4 regions of the Brevibacillus schisleri genome follow, and region 2 is predicted to be linked to each of the others. Evidence: riboswitches for the same ligand, from Rfam matches in the RefSeq annotation. Region 2 holds a riboswitch; each other region holds the start of a gene.

Region 1 (6,032 bases), 1.4 Mb from region 2:
CGGCGGAGTCGACTCCTCCGTGACGGCTTACCTGCTTAAGCAACAGGGATATGACGTCATCGGCATCTTCATGAAAAACTGGGATGATACCGATGAATTCGGCCACTGCACGGCGGAAGAAGACTTCCAGGATGTCCGGCGCGTCTGTGAACAGATCGGCATTCCATATTACACGGTAAACTTTGAAAAAGAATACATGGACAAGGTATTCCAGTATTTTTTGGATGAATATAAACGGGGACGTACACCGAATCCGGATGTCATGTGCAACCGTGAAATCAAGTTCGGTGAGCTTCTCGCCAAGGTGATGGATCTGGGGGCGGATTATATTGCTACCGGCCATTACGCGCAGGTCAAGTACATCGATGGCGAGTACAAGCTGATTCGCGGCGTTGACAACAACAAGGACCAGACTTACTTCTTGAATGTATTGGGCCAAGAACAGCTTTCCAAAACGATGTTCCCGATTGGTCATCTCCCGAAGCCGCAAGTAAGGGAGATCGCGGAAAAAGCGGGACTCTATACAGCGAAAAAGAAGGACAGTACAGGGATCTGCTTTATTGGGGAGCGCAACTTCCGCGAGTTCCTGCAAAACTATTTGCCAGCCAAACCAGGAAATATCGAGACCGTAGATGGAGCAGTCATCGGTACGCACGACGGACTGATGTACTATACATTGGGTCAACGACAAGGATTAGGGATTGGCGGAGGTCATGGTACAAGCGGACAGCCTTGGTTTGTTGTAGACAAGGATCTGGAACGGAATGCCCTGATCGTTGGCGAAGGCTCTGATCATATCCGTCTGTACTCGAAGAGTCTCTTGGCGACCAACGTGAGCTGGGTGAGTGATAAGAAACCATCCGAAACGTTTACTTGTACAGCCAAATTCCGTTATCGCCAGCCAGATCAGGGAGTAACCGTTCACCTGCTGGAGGATGGCAACGTGGAAGTTGTATTTGATCAGCCGCAAAAAGCAGTGACACCTGGTCAGGCTGTCGTCTTCTACGATGGGGAAGTGTGCTTGGGTGGGGGTACGATTGATAAGGTACGCTTAGTCGATAAAGAGAACTAAGATAGACGGGGGAAGCACTCGGTGGATGCTACGAAAAAATCAAAAGTGATTATCGTTTCATTTTTGGCGGGAGCAGTTCTCTTGGCGATCATCTCTTATTTCGGGATGGCCTCCATGGGTAAAGAGCATATGGTGACGATCCAAAACGTCATCAAGGAGAACGGCGGGGTTGTAAACGCGGGTGGAGTGACAGCTGTTCCGCTGGAGGAAAGTCCTTTTACCAACGGCGGAAAAGGCAATACCATCTACCGTATCTACTATACGAAAGATGGGCAAACGTTGACGGCTTGGTATCGTGCTGATAACGAATCCTCCATCAAGAAAGAGCCGGAAGCATGGATTCTGCCGTAAAAACAAGGATAAACCTGACTGGGAGAGTGAAGGCATCACATGACCCAATATGCTGGATTGCGTGAACTGGCTGAACTGATTCGAAGACTCGAGCCAGAGTTAGCGAGTGCACAATTAAGTATTCTTGCTCATGAAAATAAAGAGGAAATCGCAACATTGCTAGTGGAAGGACTCGGGACAAAGATTCCTGTCCAACACAGCTCTGGCGAATATGCGAATCATTTGGCGATTTTGCGTGTAGGAGCGAACAAGTACACCTTTGCGCAAGATTGGAGAGAAGTGTACATCAGTGAAATCAATTACTGCGCTTGTCGCATACCTCCAGGGGCCCACGGATTGTTGGTTCGCCATATCGATTATCCAGGCGTGATTTATGATGTCTCACGAAAACTGGCCGAGTATCAAATCAATGTTTCCAAGTTGAATGTATCCCGCGAGCAAAAAGGGAAGAATGCCCTGCTTATCTCTGTGACTGATGAAGAGATTACACCAACGATTGTATCTGCCATCGAAGAGCTGCCCCAAATCACCAAAGTGTTATCTCTACAGTAAGCGAATCATGATAAACAAAAACTGCCCGTTGCTAGTAGCGGGCAGTTTTTTTCGTGGCGAATTTGAGTCCTTGACTAATGAAGACTGGCAAAACAGACGAGTGATTTTCGTTGGCAAATTCGTTAAAGGAAGCCTTGATTTGGCCCTTACCCATGGAGGACAATCGTTCGATCATCGCCAGTGATTTTTCTTTGACCAAGAATCGCCCATCGTTTTCCAACTCGCCGATCGTCAGGAGTGCATGGACGTCGAGGTCATCTGTCAGCAGGCTCGGCAATTGACTTTCCTTTGCAAGCAGCACGCTCTCATTCCAGTGGATAGAGGGACTACCGGCAATATACCGCTGGAACGCGTGTGGTCTCGACAGAAGCACATGCAAGACAAATAAGCCGCCTAGCGAATGTCCCAAAATCGCTTGCTGCGTCCGATCGATGGGGAAGTCGTTTTCGATGCTAGGCTTGAGCTCCTCCTCTAAAAAGGTGAGGAACTGCTCCGCTCCCCCCATCTGTGGCCACTCGGCTCCTTTTGGGCTGCCAGGAAGCTCTGAGGCGGGAACTTCATACGTGTAATCATAGAAACGAGCAGGATGATATGGGTCGTCTGTTGGATAGCCAATCCCGACGACGATAGCAGGATACACGCCAGTTCGTTCAGGGCCACGTGATTGTATCCGTATCGCTTCGGTCATAGTGGCAAAAACAGAGTTGCCATCTAGCAAATATATGACGGGAAAGCCTGATTCCGGAGGGGGATCGGCAGGTATACTTACGAAAATGTGATAGTCACGCTCTTGATAAGTCATGATTCTACGGTATGAACGAGGTATGACGACAGGTTGATAGTCGGTGCTTTTCATGAGGGCGACTCTCCAATCTCTCCAAGGCTAACCAACACACACAAAATCTATTATATGAACGAGAACCAGAGATTGGAAATAGCCGAAAAAGGAGAATAGTTAGTTTTCGAAAAGAGCCCATACTGAGCTTGACTCCTACGATATATTGAGGTAAAGTAAGTTTTACCAACTACATATTGATGCGGTAAGGTGTTTACCAGCCAGATTTGGTAGACTTAATAGGGAAGTCGGTGAGAATCCGACGCGGTCCCGCCACTGTAATGAGAGAGTTCCATTTGCGAAAGAAGGCCACTGATCATGAAGGATCGGGAAGGTGAAAATGGAGCGATGATCCAAAAGCCAGGAGACCTGCCTAACCGCTTGCACTGTTTACCCTACGGGAGATAGGGAAGTGTTCGAGCGCTCAATTCGCATTGGCGAATTGCTAGATGGAAGTCATCACGCGCATTCGGCATGTAAACGTCGGATGCGCTTTTACTTTGGCTAAATAACGTACATACAGAGTAAAAATAGCAAGGATAGGATGAGGGACATGCTAATCGCTTATGATTCAAAAACAGGAAACGTCCGACGATTCGTCAACAAAATTAATTTGCCACATGTGGAAATTGATCAAGATATGGTGTTGGACGAGCCATTCATTTTGATCACATACACGACGGGATTCGGACAAGTGCCGGAGAAGGTGGCGACGTTCCTGAAGCGAAATCATGTCCATCTGCGAGGGGTATCTGCCAGCGGCAACCGCAACTGGGGAACCAGCTTTGCCAAAAGCGCGGATACGATCGCGAGCCAATATGGCGTTCCGGTGATTTCAAAATTCGAACTGTCCGGTACCGGCCGTGACGTGGAACAATTTACGAGTGGGGTGGCAGCAATTGCGGCATATTGAATTGAACAACGAACTGATGCAGCGTGGCAACGACGGATTTTATCAACTGGAAAAGGATCGGGAGGCGGTTGCGGTCTTCATGGAAGAAGTGCAGTCCAACACGATGACTTTTGGCAGTGTGAAAGAACGCATGGACTATTTGATCGAGAATGACTTCTATGAAAACGTCTATGAAACATACACTGTTGAGCAGGTCGATGAAGTTTTCCGTTTGGCCTATGACGCCGATTTTCAATTTGCTTCGTATATGGCTATCTCCAAATTTTATAAAGATTACGCTTTGAAAACGAACGATAAATCGATGTACTTGGAGCAGTATCCAGACAGGGTGGCCGTTGTGGCACTGTCCCTTGGACAAGGTGACTTTGAGCTCGCTAAGCGTTTAACAGTATCCATGATGGACCAACGCTTGCAACCAGCGACACCAACTTTCCTGAACGCAGGAAAAAGCCGCCGGGGAGAAATGGTTTCCTGCTTCTTGCTCGAAATGGATGATTCACTGAATTCCATCAACTTTATTTTGGGAACTTGTATGCAGCTATCCAAAATTGGCGGCGGTGTAGCCGTAAACCTGTCCAAGCTTCGCGGACGAGGAGAGCCGATCAAAGGCGTCGAGGGCGCGGCAAAAGGTGTCATGCCGGTTCTCAAGCTGTTGGAAGATGCGTTTTCCTACGCGGATCAAATGGGGCAACGGAAAGGCTCAGGTGCAGCGTACTACAACATCTTCGGCTGGGATATCAACGAGTTTCTCGATTGCAAAAAGATCAATGCGGATGAAAAAGCCCGCATCAAAACGTTGTCCATCGGCCTGATCGTACCAAACGTGTTCTACAAGCTGGCTGAGGAAAACAAGCCACTGACTGTGTTTGCTCCATACTCCGTGTACAAAGAATACGGTGTGCATCTGGATGATATGGACCTCGATGAGATGTACGACGAGCTCTTTGCTAACGATCGCATCAAGAAAAAGACCGTGATGAGCGCACGCGAGATGTTGACCAAAATCGCGATGATCCAAATGGAATCGGGCTATCCGTACATCATGAACAAAACGAATGCGAACAACAACCATGCACTGAAAGATCTCGGTTCGGTAAAAATGTCCAACCTGTGCACGGAAATCTTCCAACTACAGGAGACTTCGACGATTACCAATTACGGCGAGATGGATATCATTCGTCGCGATATTAGCTGCAATCTGGCATCGCTCAATATTGTCAACGTGATGGAACGCAAAATGATCCGTGAATCCGTCCACGAAGGAATCGAAGCCATTACAGCCGTGAGTGACATGACGCGCGTAGAAAACGCTCCAGGCGTTCAAAAGGCAAACCGCGAGCTGCACTCCGTAGGTCTCGGTGCAATGAACCTGAACGGTTATCTGGCAAAGAACAGAATCGCTTACGAAAGTGAAGAAGCGAAAGATTTCGCCCGTACGTTCTTCATGATGATGAACTTCTACTCCTTGGAAAAAAGTATGGAAATTGCCAAGGTAACAGGCAAGACCTTCTTGGGCTTTGAACAATCGGAATATGCAAAAGGCACTTATTTTAACAAGTACGTGACGAACGATTACAGCCCGCGGACGGAAAAAGCTAAGCTTCTCTTTGAAGGAATGCACATTCCGACGCCAGCGGATTGGGCGGATCTACAGCAAAAGGTGCAAAAGCATGGCGTTTATCATGCGTACCGTTTGGCGATTGCACCGACACAGAGCATTTCCTACATTCAGAATGCGACTTCTAGTGTGATGCCAATTGTTGAGCATATCGAAACGAGAACGTATGCCAACTCTACGACGTATTACCCGATGCCATACTTGTCGCAGGAAAACTATTTTTACTACAAATCGGCGTATGTCATCGACCAATTCAAAGTGATTGATCTGATTGCCGAAATTCAAGAGCACATCGACCAAGGAATTTCGACTGTGCTGCACGTGAACAGCAACATTTCAACCAGAGAGCTAGCTCGCTATTACATTTACGCAGCGAAAAAAGGTCTGAAGTCGCTCTACTATACGCGTACGAAGCATTTGACTGTAGAAGAGTGCATTAGCTGCGCAGTTTAGTGAACGAGATTCATAAAAGGAAAAGCATCAAGCAAAAAGAGAAGAGGAACGCCATATGAAAGCAGTCAATTGGAACAGGCCGGACGACGATTTTACGATGACGTTTTGGAATCAAAACATCATGCAGTTCTGGACGGATGATGAGATTCCGTTGTCAGATGACAAGATGGCCTGGATGGAGCTCAGTGCGACTGAACGGGATACGTATAAAAAAGTATTGGGCGGTCTCACCTTACTG
Region 2 (6,032 bases):
GGTTGCGTTCTTTAGCCTCTTGGAATAATGGTCTTTCTATTGTTTTGCGAGATGCGGTTTGTCCAAAACATTGTTGGCGTAACTCACAGGACTTACAGTCCTTTGTTTGGGCAGCATAAATTTTGCTATAACTTTGTTTCCAACTGTGCCACTTAACATGAGTAAATTGAAGTGCCTTGCCATTCGAGCAATAATAGGCATCGTTCATTTCATCAAATGTAAATTGTACTGACCTTTCGGTCTGATCAATAACACCTTTTATCGGAGAGATATAACCGGTTATCTTTAAATTTTCTAATTCATGGTGTACTCCAGAGCGATCATACCCTTTATCTGCGCCTACTTTGCCAATATGTAAACCAAATTTCTCTTTTTGTATCTGTAATCGCTTTATAAATGGTTCGTGGTCATTCACATTAGCAGCCGTAACGTGTATATCAGTTATGATTCCATGCTTAACGTCCACACTGGTATGCGCTAAATAGTGAAATCCCTTGGGTTTATTAGGACGGTTCAATAAACCTGACTCCGGGTCTGTTGTGCTCTGTTTTACTTCCTTCTCAGGAGGAGAGGTTTTAGGTTTTCTTCCTCGTTTTTTCCTAGTGGGATCGTTATCTCTGTCTTTTTTAATTCTCCGTGCTTCCTTTTCTAGCTCTTCAAGGTACTCAGTAGGCTTTTTCTCCACTAAAACTTTTTCTGACCTATTAATCGATGCATTCGCTTTGATGTGAGTAGAATCAACAACAATTATTTCCCCAGTAACTAAACCAGTTCGAATACATTCCGAGACGATGTGATCGAAGATCTCCTGAAAAATATGACTTTCTTTAAATCTACGACGGCGGTTCTGGCTCAGTGTGGAATGATCGGGAACAGTGTCAGTTAAGTCCAATCCTAAAAACCATCGATAGGCCAAATTCACTTGGATTTCTTGTTCCAACTTCCTTTCGGAAGGGATGCCATAAAGATACCCGATAAGGATCATTTTCATTAACAAAACTGGATCAACTGAGCGACGACCTACAGGCGAGTATAAGTGTTGCACTTTCTCATAGATAAAAGAAAAATCAATCTTATTACGAACAACACGTAAAAAATGATTCTCGGGTACAAGATCATCCAAATTTAAGAACATAAACTGGTGCTGTTTGTCTCCATCGATTCCCATCATGAGATAGCCCTCCAAAATAAAAAGAACCGTATAGAAATGATTTCTACACGATTCCCAGAAACCCCTATCTCTACGGCAATTTGTCAACAGCCCCGACTAGGCATCCCCTCTTATGAAAATCAAAGAAACTCAACTTGTCCCCCGTCAGTTGACTCCACTTATTACCTTCTGGATAGATGGCTTCACACGGATCGCTTCCGAGTAGAAATATACATGCTTTTTTCCAGTAATAGGATGGGTCGTCACTTCTGTCTCTACTCCGAAAACATCCCGGATCAGAGTGGGTGTCAAGACCTCCTCTGGCGTCCCTGATGTAACGATTTCCCCGTCACAGATCACGTACAGACGATCACAGTACATCGCTGCAATATTGAGATCATGCAACGAGGACAACACTGTAATCCCAAGATTTTTGACCAGATCCATCACCTGCAACTGGTATCGAACATCCAAATGGTTCGTCGGTTCGTCAAGGACAAGGAACTGGGCTTGCTGCACCAAAGCTCTGGCAATTAACACCCGCTGCTTCTCTCCACCCGATAAACTGAAAAAGCTGCGATCGGCATATGTTTGCATCCCTACCCGCTGTAGTGCTTCTTCACAAATCTGAAGGTCTTCTGCGTTATCAGACTGAAATAGTCGTTTATGCGGAGCACGTCCCATATTCACGATTTCGGTTACCGAAAAATCAAATTCAACAGAGGACTCCTGCCGTACTGCTGCCATTCGCTGAGCGTTTTGACGCGAGGTTAACTTGTATACGTCGTCGCCATCCAGTGAGATCCATCCCGAACGCGGCTTCAGTACCCGATAAATACTTTTTAGCAATGTGGACTTCCCACTGCCATTCGGCCCGATCAGTCCCACAAACTCTCCAGAGCGCACCTCCAGACTGACGTTGCGCAGGATTCCCTTTTTCTCCAGTTCGACCGATATATTCTCAACCTGCAAATTCATCGTCCGCTACCTCCAAAGGAATAAGAACTCCGCAACATCAACCAGATAAAGAATGGACCACCACATAGCGCTGTCAAAATACCGATCGGCAGCTCCTCCGGTGCAAATGCAAGCCTGGCGACTACATCAACCCAGATGAGAAATATCGCGCCAAACAAAGCGCTGACAGGCAGGACACGTCTGTGATCTGATCCGACCATCACACGGACAATATGGGGCATCATTAATCCGACAAAACCGATTGATCCCGCGATGGACACGATCACCCCCGTGAGTAGTGCCGTGATCACCAGGAGAAGCTTGCGGAATTGTACCGTATTAACCCCCAGTGTTCCCGCTGACTCCTCGCCCATCAGCATCGCATTGAGCGAGCGGTATTGGGCCATTAAGACGATGAGACAGATGACAACAATCAATGTAGGGATCGTCAGGTACTCCCATTTGCCGCCAGCCAGACTGCCACTCAACCAAAACAGGACCGTTCCAATTCCATGCTCATTCGGTGCTGAAAACACAAGGAGACTGGTAATGGCCGACAAGATCGCAGATATCGCAATTCCAGCCATGAGCAGGCGTACCGTCGAGTTTTGTCCTCCAATACGAGATAGCGTAAAAATGAGAATGATGGACACGAGAGAGCCTGTAAAAGCGCCAAAGGTTAACGCATATTGCCCGTACATGCTGAATGCTCCGAAAATAATTACGGAAGTAGCTCCAACGGAAGCACCTGAAGATACGCCTAACACATACGGGTCAGCCAGGGAGTTGCGAACCAACGATTGGATCGCTACTCCCACGACAGACAGACCTGCGCCGACGATCGCCCCCAAGAGTACACGCGGAAAGCGAATATCCCAAATAATTGTTTGCTCCCCTTGGGACCAGTCCACCTCAATCCATTGGGTCAACATCGGAATTTTTGATAAGGCAATTTTCCATACCGTAGTCGGTTTAATCTCCACCGATCCGAGCGTAACTGCGAACGTAATCGAGAGGAAGAGTCCGACCAATAAAGTAATGATGATAGAAGGTAACTTGATCTGTTGCAGTGCTATTCCCTCCCTTAAAAGGGGCGTACTCTATTTGAATTTATCCGGGTAGAGTCCTTCCGCCAAAATTTTCAGCGCAATCGGTGCTCGAACGCCTTCAGAAGCCGCAGACAATGGCAATACAACCAGTCGTTGATTTTTAATCGCCGGGATATCCGCCAGTTCTTTTTTGGTCAAAAGGAAATTACGCTTTTGCTCAACAGTTCTATCCCCGTAGTCTACGATAATAATCACGTCTGGATTGCGACTCACTACTTGCTCCCAATTGACCTCTGCCCAACCCTTTTGAATATCGTCAAAAATGTTCTTGCCGCCAGCCGTTTTGATTAAGGACGTCATGTAGTTGTTGGCTGCTGTGAATGGCTTATCTTCCCCGTTGTCGTACACGAATACTTTAAGTGGCTCGTCCACCTTGCCAATTTTGCTAATCGTTTGATCCATTTCACTCTTCATTTTATGGATCAAATCATTGGCTTTGTCCTCCACACGGAAAATGCGTCCGATGTTCGTAATATCCGCGAACACATCGTCGATCGTTGGACCAGGCTTGTTAGACGATTCTTGCAGATACGATTTGATGCCGACCTTTTCCAAATCCTGCATCGTTCCTACGCCCTTTTCGCCGAAACCGCTTTTCCATCCGGCGTACACGAAGTCTGGGTTCGCTGCCAACAGCACTTCTTTCGTAGGATACTTGTCAGACAGGACCGGAATCTTGTCATAATCTGCTTTTAACGCTGGAAGGATTTCATCGTCCAGGTAAGCGGTTCCGACCATTTTATCAGCCAGGCCCAACGCCAACATGATTTCGGTGACGTGTTGGTTCAATGTCACGGCACGTTCAGGTGCTGTTGGATAGGTCATTTCGATGCCATTATTGGTGAGTGTTACAGGCTTGCTCTCTGCTGCTGGAGCAGCGGTTTGTTCTGTTTTGGCTGGAGCCTGCGTTGTCGTAGTGGAGCCGCATGCCGAAACCAAAAGCATGGCAGCTGTCATGATACCGAAAGCTAGTCCTTTCATTACTGTATGTGTTTTGATTGTATGAAACATCTGTAATCCCCTTTTTCTTTTATAAATGTTGTAGTAAACCAATTGCTTCCACAAAAAAAGCACCCCCCATTTCAATCGGGAGGTGCATGACAAACGTAGATATAGCCATAATAGGCGCAAAGGCGCCCTTTCATAGACTGTTTCCACATCTGCCCCATCCTCGTGGGTCGATTGTAAATGATCGCATGGCAGGTCTCCTGGCTTACGGATCAACACACCCAGCTACCTTCCCATTTTTTGTCTCGCAAAAAACAGTGGCTATTCGCTAGGCGCTCCTCGTTACAGTGGCGGGACCGCGCCGGTTTTTCACCGGACTTCCCTTTTAAGCTGACGGCATATGCCATCCAGCACCATTCGATACGTATTCAATTTTTCCAACTTATTCATCCGTTAATAGAAGTCAGTTTTTTCGGGAACTGCGTGAGTATTTCAACGCCCGTTTCCGTAACCAATACATCGTCTTCAATCCGCACGCCACCTACTCCTGGCAAATAGATGCCCGGCTCGATGGTAAAGACCATTCCTGGACGAAGCACTTCTTGGTTCTGGCTGTGAACAGACGGATATTCGTGTACATCCATCCCTAGTCCATGCCCAAGGCGGTGCATGAAGTATTCTCCGTAGCCTTTTGCGGTGATAACATCGCGAGCGGTTTTATCCAAATGCGCAAAGGTCACACCCGGACGAATCTCAGCAATTGCCGCTTCGTTAGCAGCCAATACTGTCTCGTAAATTTCTTGTAGCTGGGCGCTGATCTCGCCTACAGCAAAGGTACGCGTAATATCGGATACATATCCGTTCGCAGCTACCCCGATATCAAACAAAAGCAAGTCGCCTTCTAGCACCTGGCGCGTTCCTGGCTTCCCATGTGGCAAAGCGGACTTCTCCCCTGCCAATACCATGGACGTAAAGGATGGACCTTCTGCACCCCAGCGCTTCATCTGGAATTCCAGCTCAGCTACGATTTCTGTCTCGGTCATGCCTGTCTTGACTTTTTTCAGGGTCTCCCGCAAGGAATCCTCGACCAACTGAACAGCGTGCTTCAGACGATCCACTTCGTCCGCAGATTTGATCAAACGCATTTCACGGAGTGGCTCTTCCACGTCTACATAGCTCGACGCCAGAACAACTTGTCCAAGTGCTTCATAGCGCTCGACAGTCATATGACTTTTTTCAATTCCAAGCTTCGCCAAGTTCGCTGGTAACACTTGCTTGAGGATTTCATACGGGTTTTGGATATCCGTATGTGTATGGATATCTTGAACGAACGAAGCCTCTGCTGCTGCCTCACGATCAAGAGCAGGTACAATTAAGGAAGGCTTTCCTTCAGCAGGAATAACAAGACCCATAAAACGTTCATGTGGGTCAGTAAAAAATCCGGTCAAATAGTAGACGTGCTTGGGAGAGGTAATCAACACCGCGTTCAGCTCTTGCTCTGTCAAAAACGTGTGGAGCTTCGAAATGCGCTCTTGAAACAACTTCTTCACCCTGCTTTCACCAATTATTCTATTGCGAGAATACCACTTCCCCATCAAAAAAAGAAGAGTTCAATTGCAAAATCTACTTCGGATCGGACAACCTAAGGGTGGGGTGAAAACAAAAATGGAACAAATACTCGTCCATCAGGATGGCAAGCAGTTTGCTTTTCACATATCGGGGAAAGGCCAGCCGTTATTGTGTATCCATGCGCCATGCATCGGCTCTATCAATTTTGTTTATCAGCAAGCACTCGCAGATACTTTTCAGCTCATTGTCCCTGATTTGCCCGGACATGGTGACAGTTCGCCCATGGAGAAGCCCTATTC
Region 3 (6,032 bases), 2.1 Mb from region 2:
CGCTAGGTCTCGGAACGTTCGGCCTAATGGATGTTGCGGGACGAGTCCGTCGCCAACTTCATTTGTCACCAGCAAAACGGTCCCCGGGTAGTCTTTTATCTTGTTTACCAGCACATCCACCTGTTGGAGCACACCCTCAAACGACTGCTCCTCCCCATCATGCAAAAGCCAATTGGAAAGCCAAAGGATCAAGCAATCAATCAAAATCACTGTCTGCTGTTCTTGTATGTCCTTTTGTGCTTCGAGCTTCGTCAGCCATTCTGTCAATGCATACGGCTCCTCAATCGTTTGCCAAGGAAAGATGGACTGCAAGCGGCGGTCGCGATGTTGCAAGATCCGCTCTTCCATTTCCTCATCAGTGATTGGTGCGGTCGCGATGTAAACACCCGAGGAGCCCAAATGAGCCGCGTATTTTTCGGCAAACGTGCTTTTTCCGCTGCGTGCTCCACCTGTTATCAGTACGATCATGCTTTTGTCTCCTTACACTTGCGATTGCAAAATAATTTGCGGCAAACGATGAACAGGATGCTCCATGACAATCGGTCTGGTTCCGTATACAGCCTCTATTCTGTCACTTTGCAAAATGTCTTTTGGTGTGCCGACGCTTATCTGCTTTCCTTTATGCAGCATCAAAATACGATCGCAGTAGAGGGAGGCCAGATTCAGATCGTGCAGCACAGCAATGACCGTCACCCGGGTCGTCTTTTGCCATTTTCGCACGATGTCCATAAGCTGAATCTGGTACCCGATATCGAGGTAAGTCGTGGGTTCATCAAGCAACAGCACCTGAGGTCTCTGGATCAATGCCTTCCCCAAAGCTACGCGCTGCTTTTCCCCACCACTCAACTGATCCAGTGTGCGCTCCTCCAAATGTTCAAGGCCGAGCATTTGTACGATTTCATCAATGAGCGATGCTACATCCTGCTTCTCTTCCCCCAGCCAATTTTGGTAAGGAAAGCGCCCCATCTCCAACACCTCTCGAACGCGAAAGCCCACTGGCGGCAGCCCCTCTTGCTCCAATACAGCCAGTATTTTGGCAAGCTCTTTACGTGGATAGGAATGAAGCTTTTTCTCCTGAAGCAAAATGTCTCCTGCATCTGCCTTAATGACCCCTGAAATCATTTTCAGCAAGGTGGATTTACCGCTTCCATTTGGTCCGATAATGCCAAAAAATTCTCCCTTGTCCACGCAAAAATCGATTCCGTGCAAAACTGGCGTATCCTGATACGATTTTTGCAAGCTGTGCACATTGATCATTGCATACGTTACCTCTTCCTAAAGCGTTTATTTTGCTTTAATAAATACGCGAAAAACGGTGCACCCAGAAATGCTGTCACGACACCGAGCGGGATTTCCGTTGGACTTAGCAGCATTCTGGCGAGAGTATCGGCCCACAGCACATAAATACCACCGCAGATCGCAGCCATTGGCAGTAAAATTCGATGGTCAGGACCGACAAGCATACGGACGAGGTGCGGTACCACTAGGCCAACGAACCCGATAATTCCCGCGATAGAAACCGCCGCTGCCGTCAGAAGAGTCGAGACGACCAAAACCACCAGCTTCGTTCGATCTACATGGACGCCGAGATGCGCAGCCTGCCGCTCGCCTAACGCAAATAGGTTCAAGGAACGTGCATAGCTTACCAGCACCATTCCGCCTATGACCAAGTACGGAATCAAGACATACGTGAAGGCCCAGCCCCGAAATGACAGGCTGCCCATCAGCCAGAACACGATCTCATTCACCGTCTGGTCGGATAGCGACACCATAAAGGAAACGAGTGAGCCGAGAAAAGCCTGCACCACAACACCAGACAAAATCAGGGTCTCCGTTTGCAGCTTTCCTTGCGTGTTCGCGAGTCCGAGTACGATCCATAAACTGAGCAGTCCTGTAAGAAAAGCGACAACAGGCGTGCTCCATGCACCCAAAAAGCTGATTTGCAAGCCAAACAGGATCAAAAAGGCTGCTCCGACAGCAGAACCTGATGCCACGCCCATCGTAAACGGATCTGCGAGAGGATTTCGCAAAACTCCCTGAAAACCCGCTCCCGCAAGAGACAAGCAGGCGCCAATCAAAACAGCCAATACAACGCGTGGAAAACGAACCTTCATGACAATTTGCTCAGATGACTCCGGCCACGTTACGGTGATCCACTCAGACAAGCCCGAGATTTGATGGAGCAGGATGAGCCATACTTGCGAAATGGGGAGATGTGCCGCCCCCATCGAGATGCTGATGACTATTGATGCCAGAAGGACGAGAAAGCTGACTCCTCCCCATATGAACAATCGTTTCTTCATTTTATTTCACCAAGTCTGGGTAAATCGCCTTCGCTACTTCGATCAAGCCTTGTGTAATACGCGGACCGGGACGGGACAAAATATTTTGGTCCATGCCAAAGATTTGTTTTTCACGAATCGCCTTCATTTTATCCCAGCCATTACGCTTGGCGATCATATCCTCCAGCTTGACGCCAGTCTTTTCATCGGTAATTCCGCTCGCATACAAAATGACGTCTGGATCGTTTTGCAAAATCTTTTCTTCACTGATCGGATTCCAGCCCTGTGTGTCAGAAGCAATGTTTGTCGCTCCAGCCAGTGTGATGAGTTCGTCCATGAATTCACCTTTTCCGACTGTCCAGCCTGGGGAAAATTCAAGGTATACCTTTTTCTTCTCTTCCGGTTTTACATGTTTCACTGCATCTTGAACGTACGCGATATCCTTCTTCATTTGCGCGACGACTTTTTCGGCTTGTTCTTGTTTGTTAGTGATCACTCCCATCGCTAACACATTGTTTAGGATGTCATCCATCTTTGTCGGATGGGTAATGTAGACGGGCATCCCGAGTGATTTGAGCTTGTCAGCCACTGGCTTCTCCATCGAAATCCCACCGACGACCATATCTGGCGTTTGAGCGAGAATCGCTTCTTCATTCGGTTTGACGACGCCGCCAATTTTCGGTTTTGCCTTCGCCGCTTCTGGATAATCATCATAGTCCGAGACAGCTACAATCCGATTTTCCAAGCCTAATGCGAACAAAATCTCTGTCTCGGCAGGTGATGTGGAGACGATTCGCTCAGGAGCTTTTGCAAAGGTTACTTCTTTTCCTGTCGCATCCTTGACTGTCAACGGATACGTAGTTTGTTTTGCAGGCTGCTCGGCTGTATTCTCTTGCGGTGCTGTCTGCGGTGCACTTGTTTGTCCACCAGGTGCTGGCTGGCTGTTATCGTTACCCGCACAACCTGCGAGGCTCGCCGCAACTAGTAGTGGGATCATGAATCGCAATGAACGTTTCATATGTAGAACTTCCTTTCTGCGTGTCTGATTGACTGTACCTTCCAATAAAAAAAGCGACCCTTGCTTCCATTCGGAAATCAAAGGGTCGGTACCTCAGGGCAAACAGACAGGACTGCTTCCTGAAATAGGCCGATCCTTTCCGCGAAGGCAACAGGCACGAAAACAAACAGGCAGGTCTCCTGGCTTACGGCTGAGTAACGAGCCGATTTACAGTGGCGGGACCGCGTCGGATTTTCACCGACTTCCCTTTTCACCCGATCTTTTTGAGAAAAGACGAGGCACCTATTTGCTGTTACGTTTGAAATTGTCACAGTCCATGACTCATCCTACATCATAGCATTCCTTGGGTGAAAAAAGAATGACAAACACGTAAGCTATTACTTTCTTGTCTGCTAAAAATGAAAGCGCCTGAACAAAGGGTTCAGGCAAATGGAATGCTTTTGGCAAAGCTTTTACCCTCGTTTGTGCAAATAATCCAGAATGCCCATGGCGCACACCTGTAAATCGAGCTTGAGTACTCCGAAAACTTCGTGGTCATCATTGATGCCTTGTGACTGTAGATGCTCCGAGACTCGTTCCAATAACTTACGAGACAGGTCAGCATATGTTTGTCCAGCAGCAAGTGTTGATTCTCCTTCCGCCACAAACACAGGGAGCCACTCACGTATTTGGCGGTACACATCGTCTACCTGTTCAGACATCCCAAAATGACCAAAGTAAATGCAATTCAGCTTGCGCGCTTCAAATCGACGTAGAGACGCTAACATGGCATCTGGGTCAAACTGATTCGGAGAAGTAGATGGCAGCACGAGGTGTATACCGTCCTTTTTAAGCTGCGGATAAAGTACACCTGCCGTATCACCTGTGAACATGCCGCGGCTAACGGGATCGTAGATGCTGAAATGATGATTGGCATGACCTGGCGAATCCAGAAACTCCAACATGCAATTCGCCCCGATCTTTAGTGTATCTCCGTCTCCACGAATCAAAATTCGCTCTTCGGGAACAGCCTCAATCGGATCAAACAATCGATCAAAATCATCATGGTACACCGCTCTCGCCCCTGCGATCAGTCGGCTTGGATCAACGAGGTGACGTGCACCCTTTGGATGGACGACGATCTTTGCGTTTGGGCAATCCTTTAGAAAAAGTCCCACTCCTCCCGCATGATCCAAATGAATGTGCGTCACGATGATGTATTTTACTTGTTCCGGGGTAAAACCGAGCTTGGCGAGGCCGGTCTTGATGTATGGGACGGAGGGGCTTGGCCCTGTTTCGACCAAAGTCAGTTCTTCTTCAGCGATGACATATGTCCCCGTGCGTTCCGCCCAGCCCATATCGAAACCGTCTATTAAATGGATGCGCTCCCCTAAGTAAATTGGCTGTGATGATTGCATGTAAATGCTCCTCCTTTTCAAAAACCATTTTATTGAGGGAATATTTACACTTTATCATCAATTTTGGACGAACTGGGAAAAACAACACAAATTCTTCATATTTTCATCGTAATATGAGGGTAGTAAAAACAATTCCTTTACCTGGAGGGGTGCAAAATGGGTCAGCTTTTTTCTGAGTTAAGACCTGAGCATGAGAAGTTTATCAAGAAGCAGCGAATGTTCTTCGTTGCCTCTGCTCCTATGGACACAGATGGTCACGTGAATCTTTCACCGAAAGGGTACGATTCCTTTCGCATCATATCGCCTACCGAGGTGGCCTATTTAGACCTGACCGGAAGCGGAAACGAAACCAGTGCACATCTACAGGAAAATGGCCGGATTACTCTCATGTTTTGTGCATTTGAAGGCCCCCCTCTGATCATGCGCTTATTCGGCAAAGGAACGGTTATTCTCCCAGATTCGCCTCGGTGGGATGAGCTCGTAAAAGACTTCCCGCTTCTGCCCGGTGCTCGTCAAATCATTACCGTAAACGTACAGGAAGTAAAGACTTCTTGCGGCTGGGCTATCCCCTTCTATTCCTACTCAAAAGAACGCGACACCCTTCAGAAATGGACTTTGGCTAAAGACGAGCAGGAACTGCTTGCTTATCAAAAGGAAAACAACGTAGTAAGCATGGATGGATTGCCAACACCATTGGGACAAAAGCTTTTTCCCGCAGTAGGTGGGGATAACGAAGCGTAAAATGCAAAGAAGCTGCCTTGCTCGCAGCTTCTTTGTTTGAAAACTCTTTACTTGCTGGTATAAATGACCACTGCATCGCGGAGAAACGCGGCTACACCTGGCTGTTCCTTGTCATAGTAAGCAGTAAAGCGCGGGTCATCGACGTACATCTGGGCAACACCTGCGTGCCCTTCCTTGCTGTAACTGTCCCAATAAAAGCTGAGCCATTGACGGTGAAGATCTGCTGCTTTTTGCGCAAGCTCATGAGCAGGATCTCCCGTCGCAAAGGCCTTTGCCAACGTCTCATGCAGTTCTTCATTTAACTGCTCAAGTGCGGCGTACTCCTGCTCGGTCATTCCTTTTATTTTCTGATTGGATTTGTCAACCTGCTCACTTCCATATTTTGCACGAATTTCTTCTCCGTATTGTGCCTCGTTGTCGTCAATCAACTTCTGCTTGAAGCCTTCAAATTTTTGTTTGTCACTCATCGTTTTGGTCCCCTCTCTTTGTGCTAATGTCAAATCGACATTGGCGATTAACGCATCCAATTGCGCTCGCCTTTCCAGGAGCTTCTCGCGGTGCTCCCACAGTGCTCGGTCAGCATCAAAGGTTGGT
Region 4 (6,032 bases), 3.3 Mb from region 2:
CATGACCCCCGCGAGTGCCAGTCTCCGTTTTTGTCCCAGGCTCAAATGATGAATCGGAGCTTCTGCCAGCTCTCTTAACCCGAATGCATCCAGCACCTTTTCTACCTTTGCCCGGATTACGTCCACGGGCAGCTTCTGATTGCATAAACCGTAGGATATATCTTCCGCGACTGTGCTTGCGATCAACTGATGCTCGGGATCTTGAAAGACCAAGCCTACCTTTTGCGTCATCTCTTGCAATACGGCTCGTTTGTAGACAATGGGTTTCCCCTTCCACAGCACCTGTCCCTTCTGTGGCTCGATAATCCCGTTTCCATGCAAGAACAGGGTCGACTTCCCACAGCCATTCCGCCCCAAAAGAACACATTTTTTCCCCTCTGGAATCCATAAGGACAGCCCTGACAGGACTGGTCCCCGCCCTCCTGGATACGTGTACTGCAAATCGATGAACTCCAACAACCGTGATGTCATAACCGCCAACCTCCTGTCCACCACTCAAGCAGCACCAGCAGGATACAGCCTGCGATTGATTCCCACTCATAGCGGCGCGAGCGGGCATGGGAATGAAACGAGAGCACCTGCATGCTCTCCCCGAAACCTCTTGCCGCCATTCCTTTGTGCAGGGCTTCGTATTTGCGCATCGCTCTGACAAACAATTGCGCAACGAGAACCCCTGCATCCCGAAGTGTCGCCCGGAAGCCGCGATGACCTCCGCGCGAACGTTGGGCAATCCAGAGCTGGTGAGAAATCGTTACCAACACAAAAATAAACCGATACATGATCATTAATAAATCAGTCACAAGAACAGGCATATGAAGCCGCCGAAGCACCTGCAAGATTTCGGCAAACGGCACGGTAAACAAAAGGAAAGCAAAGCAAGATAAGCTCGCCATGGTCCGCCAAAATAAAATCCAAACTTTACTGAAGGAGGACATCGGCACATAGAGCACATACGTACCGAATTCCCATGCTGCCGCGACCTGGACCTGTACTCCTCCTGCTCTCGCCCCTTCAATCAATAGAGCAGGGAGCCCCGCCGCGAAAAACGAGAGTGACACGATCATAAAGGCACAGTAGATACGGACAGGAATACGGGCATACACCACTACCCATATCGTCATCCAAACAACGACCGCCATCTGCATCCATACATGTCCCACCAGGACGAGCAGTAACATTGCACTCGCCAGCAATAGCTTATGAGCTGGCGGCAGATGTTTTAGCCTGTTTTGATAAGAGAGAGAATCAAGCTGCAATCCGTTCATTTTTTCCGTTTATCCAGCCGACCTTTGTACAAGCCCACGGCGTAGCCAACCACTCCCGCTCCCAACGCCGCCTGCACCGCAAACAATAGACTCTCCGTCTCTCCCCCTGGCGGTTCTATCAGCGGTTGAAACCATGGTTCGTAGTTCGGAGCGATTTCCTTGATCGCTTCCTCTGCCACGCCGTCTGCGCCTCCAAATTCCGAGTCCTGCACTAGTAACAGCGGGACAGTAGCCAGTACGATTACCCCCAAGAGTAAAAGCCAGTTCCATCCTTTTTTCACAGCGATTCCTCCCGTTTGAGCAAACGAAGCTGTGTAAGCTCTTTTGCGTTATAAGATAACAACCAGTTCCAAACAAGAACGGTCAACAGACCTTCACTAATAGCGAGCGGTACTTGCGTGAACGCAAAGATTCCTGCGAATTTGGCAAACGAAGCCAACACTCCGCCAGATTCAGCTGGAAATGCGAGTGCCAGTTGAAGCGAAGTCACCACATAGGTAGCGAGATCAGCCAAAGCCGCCGCCGCAAAAACCGCCAGACGCTGACTTCCGGCCACTTTCATGATCAGCCAATAGATTCCGTATGCCACCATAGGTCCTACCACAGCCATGGATACAGCATTTGCCCCTAGCGTAGTCAAACCCCCATGTGCCAAAAGCAAGGCTTGAAACAAGAGCACCATACTCCCTAACACAGACATCGCAAAAGGCCCAAACATAATGGCGCCAAGGCCCGTTCCAGTCGGGTGAGAGCTGCTGCCTGTAACCGAAGGGATTTTCAATGCAGATAAAACAAAGGCAAATGCTCCTGCAACGCCAATAAGGAGCTTCATCTCGGGATGTTCTTTTACAATCTTGTTAATCGAGCGAATCCCAAGAATAAAGAATGGCAAGAACACAGCCCACCAAAATAAGGCCCAGGATAATGGCAAATACCCTTCCATGATGTGCATTGCATGTCCTGTCTCAGGTTCATTGAGCAAAAAATACAAGACAAAGCCCGCGATCATCAAACAAGTAGATACGAGACGAGATCGATTCATGTTTATCCTCCTTCACTGGCTTTCATTCTTTCCTCCAAACAAAAAAATCCCATCCATCAGTGGACGAGATGTGCACACAAAACAACAGACTGACTAGACAGCCTCATTGCCTCGTATTCACCGCTCCTTTCCGCGAAGGTTCTGTGGGTGTGGCTACTAGGTAGGTCTCCTGGCTTCCAGATCCATGCGCTCCTTGTCCTTCCCCATACGAAGATGAGTGGTTTCCTTCTCAAAGAGAGCTCCCTGGTTACAGTGGCGGGACCGCTCGGGACTTTCACCCGATTCCCTGTTACCCTTTATGCGTCACATAAAGGCACCTAACGCCGACTATATGCAATTGACTGACAATTCATGTTTGTCCCACATCATTATACCGGATCACTACATAAATCGGAAGAATATAAGCAAAAACGCATAAGTAGATGACCCACTACAAACGGAACCATCTACCTATGCGTACTTTGTTCTATCTATTCTTTTGCGTCTACGCCAATTACTTCACTAATATGTTTAAAACCATCGCGTTGCATGAGCTTGAGCAGTTTTTTGTTGATTTGTTTGGCGATACCTGGGCCCTGATAAATCATCCCCGTATACACCTGAACAAGACTGGCTCCTGCCCGGATTTTCGCGTAGGCGTCTTCCCCATTATAAATACCGCCGACACCAATGATTGGTACCTTGTCTCCTACTTCTTGATAAATCTCCTTCACCCAAGCTGTGGAACGCTCTGTAAGAGGTCTACCGCTCAGTCCGCCCGCTTCCTCGGCAAAGCGATGACCAGAGACGGCCTCGCGTGACAGTGTCGTATTGGTCGCAATAATTCCGGAAATGCCTTCTTCTACAGCAGCGTGAACAACATCGCGCATGTGCTCATCTGACATGTCTGGCGCTACTTTCAGCAAGATCGGCTTTTTCTTGATGGAACGCCCTTCCATTTCGGTTGCCTTTTCTTTTACTGCACGCACCAAATGACGCAAGCTCTCCGTTTCCTGCAAGTCACGCAGATTCGGGGTATTCGGAGAGCTGATGTTAATGACGAAATAGTGACCGTATGCATAGAGCATGTCCATACATTTGCTATAATCGACGGCCGCTTCTTCATTCGGCGTTACTTTGTTTTTCCCAATGTTAATCCCAATCGGAACATCTGAGTATGCGTAATCGACCAAATGCTGGGAAGCCAGATACGCACCGTGATTGTTGAAGCCCATCCGGTTAATGACAGCTTGATGTTCCGGCAATCGGAACAATCGGGGCTTTGGATTGCCTGGCTGCCCCTGCGGCGTCAATGTCCCGATTTCCACAAACCCAAAACCAAGAGCACCCAACGCATGATAGACTTCTGCATTTTTATCAAAACCGGCTGCAAGTCCGACTGGATTCGGAAACGTCATTCCCCACAGCTTGTTCTCCAATCGCTGGTCTTTTACCTGATAGATCATCTTCAGGATGCTTTTGCCTGGAGCAGAATCCTCCACCAGCCTTAAGGCACCAATTGTCTTTTCATGAATCTCTTCCGCATCTTGTTGGAACAGATATTTTCTTATGAGCTGATACATCGGCTGCACTCCTTACTCCGTTTCTACCTTTTTACCTCATAGTAGAATACCATACTTTTTCGGGAGGATGTAACCTTTATACGTGATACATATTTCCAAGTAAGCAGGCAAATCCTAACAGCACCACCACGCATAGGGGGATTAGTCTTTCATGAAAGTGGACGGAAAAATCGGGATTGGTCAAGCCATTATGGTGATGATGCTGACGATCGGCATTACGAACCACGTAACCGTCATTCCCCTCTTACTGAGTAAAGCCGGAAGAGATGCTTGGTTGAGCGTGTTGCTTGCTGGTATTCCTTTTTCCTTGTGGGTGTATCTATTGTTTGTAATCAATCGAACAATAAAGCAACAAGCCTTGTATGAATGGCTTCAGCAGCGAACAGGAAATATTGTCAGCCATCTCTTACTCACTCCGATCATGATCTGCCTGTATTTGATGGCGTTAACCAATCTGATCGATACCCAGACATGGACTACCGTCAACTATCTGCCTCGCACACCCGAGTGGGTGACTGCAATCGCCTTGATGGGCTTATGTGTGCTCGCTGCTATCGGGGGAATGACCTCCGTTGGTATCACAGCAGGAATTCTTCTGCCTATTGTTGTGTTGCTTGGATTTTTCGTCGCTTTTGGCAATATTCCCAAAAAGGATTATAGTCTTTTACTGCCGCTATTCCAGAACGGTTATCGTCCTCTGCTAGTGGGGACGCTCTACTTTGGCGGCGGTATTACCGAGCTGTTTCTGTTGCTATTGCTTCAGCATCACGTCCGAAAGCCACTCCGCCTCGTACACTATTTCGTTATGCTCGGCATCACGCTTCTGTTGACACTCAGTCCGTTGACGGGGGCTATTGCAGAATTCGGACCGGTCGAGTCTGCGCGTCAACGTTTTCCGGCATTTGAACAATGGCGGCTCCTCACCATCGGAAAAGACATCGAAAATATGGAGTTCTTCTCGATTTTCCAGTGGCTCTCTGGCGCTTTTATTCGAATCACCATCTGCTTGCTGCTCCTGGGAGAATTACTCACGATCCATACCAGAAAACAACGCAAATACACGATCCTGTTTCTCGGAGGGAGCATGATCGCATTTACCAGCCTCCCGTATAGCGACATGCAGTTCGTTTCCTTCCTAACGTACGTATACTATCCGCTTTATTTCGTCATTATGATCATTGTCACACTCGCACTCATCCTGATTTCCCTGCGCAAACCACCCAAACAGGAGGGAATAGGCCATGACCCTTGAAGAGGAACTGCGAGCAAAATTCGCGCATTGTGCGGACGTCATTTTTATGCGCACAGTCACATCCGAGGATCAGCCAGTGCTAATGCTTTATTGCGAAGGACTTGCAGACGTTCGCCAATTACAAGATACGGCATTACCACAGATTGAACGTTTCCTGACTGAGGGAGATTTGCGCTCCTTGCCCCTCATCCCCATTTTCACGGATTCAGAGCTGTGGATTGAGCGACTTTTCGCTGGAGATTTGCTGATTTTCATTGGTGATACTCCTCCCTTCGCCTGGGATATTTCTAAGCGGCCAGAGCGCGGCACTGAGGAAGCCAATACGGAGATTTCGATCAAAGGTCCCCGGGACGGTTTCGTTGAGGATATTTCCACGAACGTTGCACTCATTCGCAAGCGTATGCGAACCATTACCCTGGCTTATGAGCCTTTTATTCTCGGAACGCGTTCGCGCACAAGAGTCGGCATGATGTATATCACAGACGGGGTATCTGAAGATCTGGTAGAGATGATGCGCGAAAGACTCCGCAAATGTACGTCAAAAAAAATTATGAACAGCGCCATTCTGGAAAAAATGCTGAGCGACAACACTCGTTCGGTGTTTCCCTTGGTTAATTATACGGGACGTCCTGATTTTGCGATTTATATGCTGCTGCAAGGCAAGGTCATCGTGTTGGTAGACGGTTCGCCCTTGTGCATCGTGGCACCTGTAACCTTGCTGGAACTGATCAAAACTCCTGAAGACGATCAATATCCGGTTACCTATGTATGGCTGGAACGCATGCTGCGACTGGGGGGATTTTGGATCGCAATCTTCCTGCCTGGCTTCTGGATTGCCCTGTCCGCCTATAATATTGAGCAATATCCGTTTCAATTGCTCGCTACCGTTACCCAAAGCAGAAAAGGGTTAC

Evidence for each region. A riboswitch is a leader RNA that binds a small molecule or an ion and turns the genes downstream of it on or off. The one in region 2 is predicted to bind cobalamin.
Region 1: it holds a riboswitch for cobalamin, as region 2 does, so the genes downstream of both, nrdI (class Ib ribonucleoside-diphosphate reductase assembly flavoprotein NrdI) here and ACUUHJ_RS11095 (ABC transporter substrate-binding protein) in region 2, are expected to answer to the same signal.
Region 3: it holds a riboswitch for cobalamin, as region 2 does, so the genes downstream of both, ACUUHJ_RS20685 (ABC transporter substrate-binding protein) here and ACUUHJ_RS11095 (ABC transporter substrate-binding protein) in region 2, are expected to answer to the same signal.
Region 4: it holds a riboswitch for cobalamin, as region 2 does, so the genes downstream of both, ACUUHJ_RS26460 (energy-coupling factor ABC transporter permease) here and ACUUHJ_RS11095 (ABC transporter substrate-binding protein) in region 2, are expected to answer to the same signal.

The regions. Positions count from the first base shown of each region.
Region 1 is NZ_JBVNDM010000001.1:3,591,613-3,597,644, reverse strand. Features, by position in the region: gene mnmA (tRNA 2-thiouridine(34) synthase MnmA) at 1-1,072, shown strand, start outside; gene ACUUHJ_RS16800 (hypothetical protein) at 1,094-1,423, shown strand; gene ACUUHJ_RS16795 (ACT domain-containing protein) at 1,463-1,975, shown strand; gene ACUUHJ_RS16790 (alpha/beta hydrolase) at 2,007-2,831, opposite strand; cobalamin riboswitch at 3,002-3,201, shown strand; gene nrdI (class Ib ribonucleoside-diphosphate reductase assembly flavoprotein NrdI) at 3,364-3,723, shown strand; gene nrdE (class 1b ribonucleoside-diphosphate reductase subunit alpha) at 3,710-5,794, shown strand; gene nrdF (class 1b ribonucleoside-diphosphate reductase subunit beta) at 5,850-6,032, shown strand, end outside.
Region 2 is NZ_JBVNDM010000001.1:2,230,965-2,236,996, reverse strand. Features, by position in the region: gene ACUUHJ_RS11110 (IS1182 family transposase) at 1-1,171, opposite strand, end outside; gene ACUUHJ_RS11105 (heme ABC transporter ATP-binding protein) at 1,316-2,128, opposite strand; gene ACUUHJ_RS11100 (FecCD family ABC transporter permease) at 2,125-3,183, opposite strand; gene ACUUHJ_RS11095 (ABC transporter substrate-binding protein) at 3,208-4,227, opposite strand; cobalamin riboswitch at 4,398-4,597, opposite strand; gene ACUUHJ_RS11090 (M24 family metallopeptidase) at 4,611-5,705, opposite strand; gene ACUUHJ_RS11085 (alpha/beta fold hydrolase) at 5,830-6,032, shown strand, end outside.
Region 3 is NZ_JBVNDM010000001.1:4,370,744-4,376,775, forward strand. Features, by position in the region: gene cobU (bifunctional adenosylcobinamide kinase/adenosylcobinamide-phosphate guanylyltransferase) at 1-468, opposite strand, end outside; gene ACUUHJ_RS20675 (ABC transporter ATP-binding protein) at 481-1,257, opposite strand; gene ACUUHJ_RS20680 (FecCD family ABC transporter permease) at 1,266-2,303, opposite strand; gene ACUUHJ_RS20685 (ABC transporter substrate-binding protein) at 2,305-3,300, opposite strand; cobalamin riboswitch at 3,453-3,601, opposite strand; gene ACUUHJ_RS20690 (MBL fold metallo-hydrolase) at 3,753-4,697, opposite strand; gene ACUUHJ_RS20695 (pyridoxamine 5'-phosphate oxidase family protein) at 4,854-5,438, shown strand; gene ACUUHJ_RS20700 (MerR family transcriptional regulator) at 5,486-6,032, opposite strand, start outside.
Region 4 is NZ_JBVNDM010000001.1:5,559,709-5,565,740, forward strand. Features, by position in the region: gene ACUUHJ_RS26445 (energy-coupling factor ABC transporter ATP-binding protein) at 1-471, opposite strand, end outside; gene cbiQ (cobalt ECF transporter T component CbiQ) at 468-1,265, opposite strand; gene ACUUHJ_RS26455 (energy-coupling factor ABC transporter substrate-binding protein) at 1,262-1,546, opposite strand; gene ACUUHJ_RS26460 (energy-coupling factor ABC transporter permease) at 1,543-2,307, opposite strand; cobalamin riboswitch at 2,450-2,643, opposite strand; gene ACUUHJ_RS26465 (quinone-dependent dihydroorotate dehydrogenase) at 2,778-3,869, opposite strand; gene ACUUHJ_RS26470 (GerAB/ArcD/ProY family transporter) at 4,021-5,121, shown strand; gene ACUUHJ_RS26475 (spore germination protein) at 5,111-6,032, shown strand, end outside.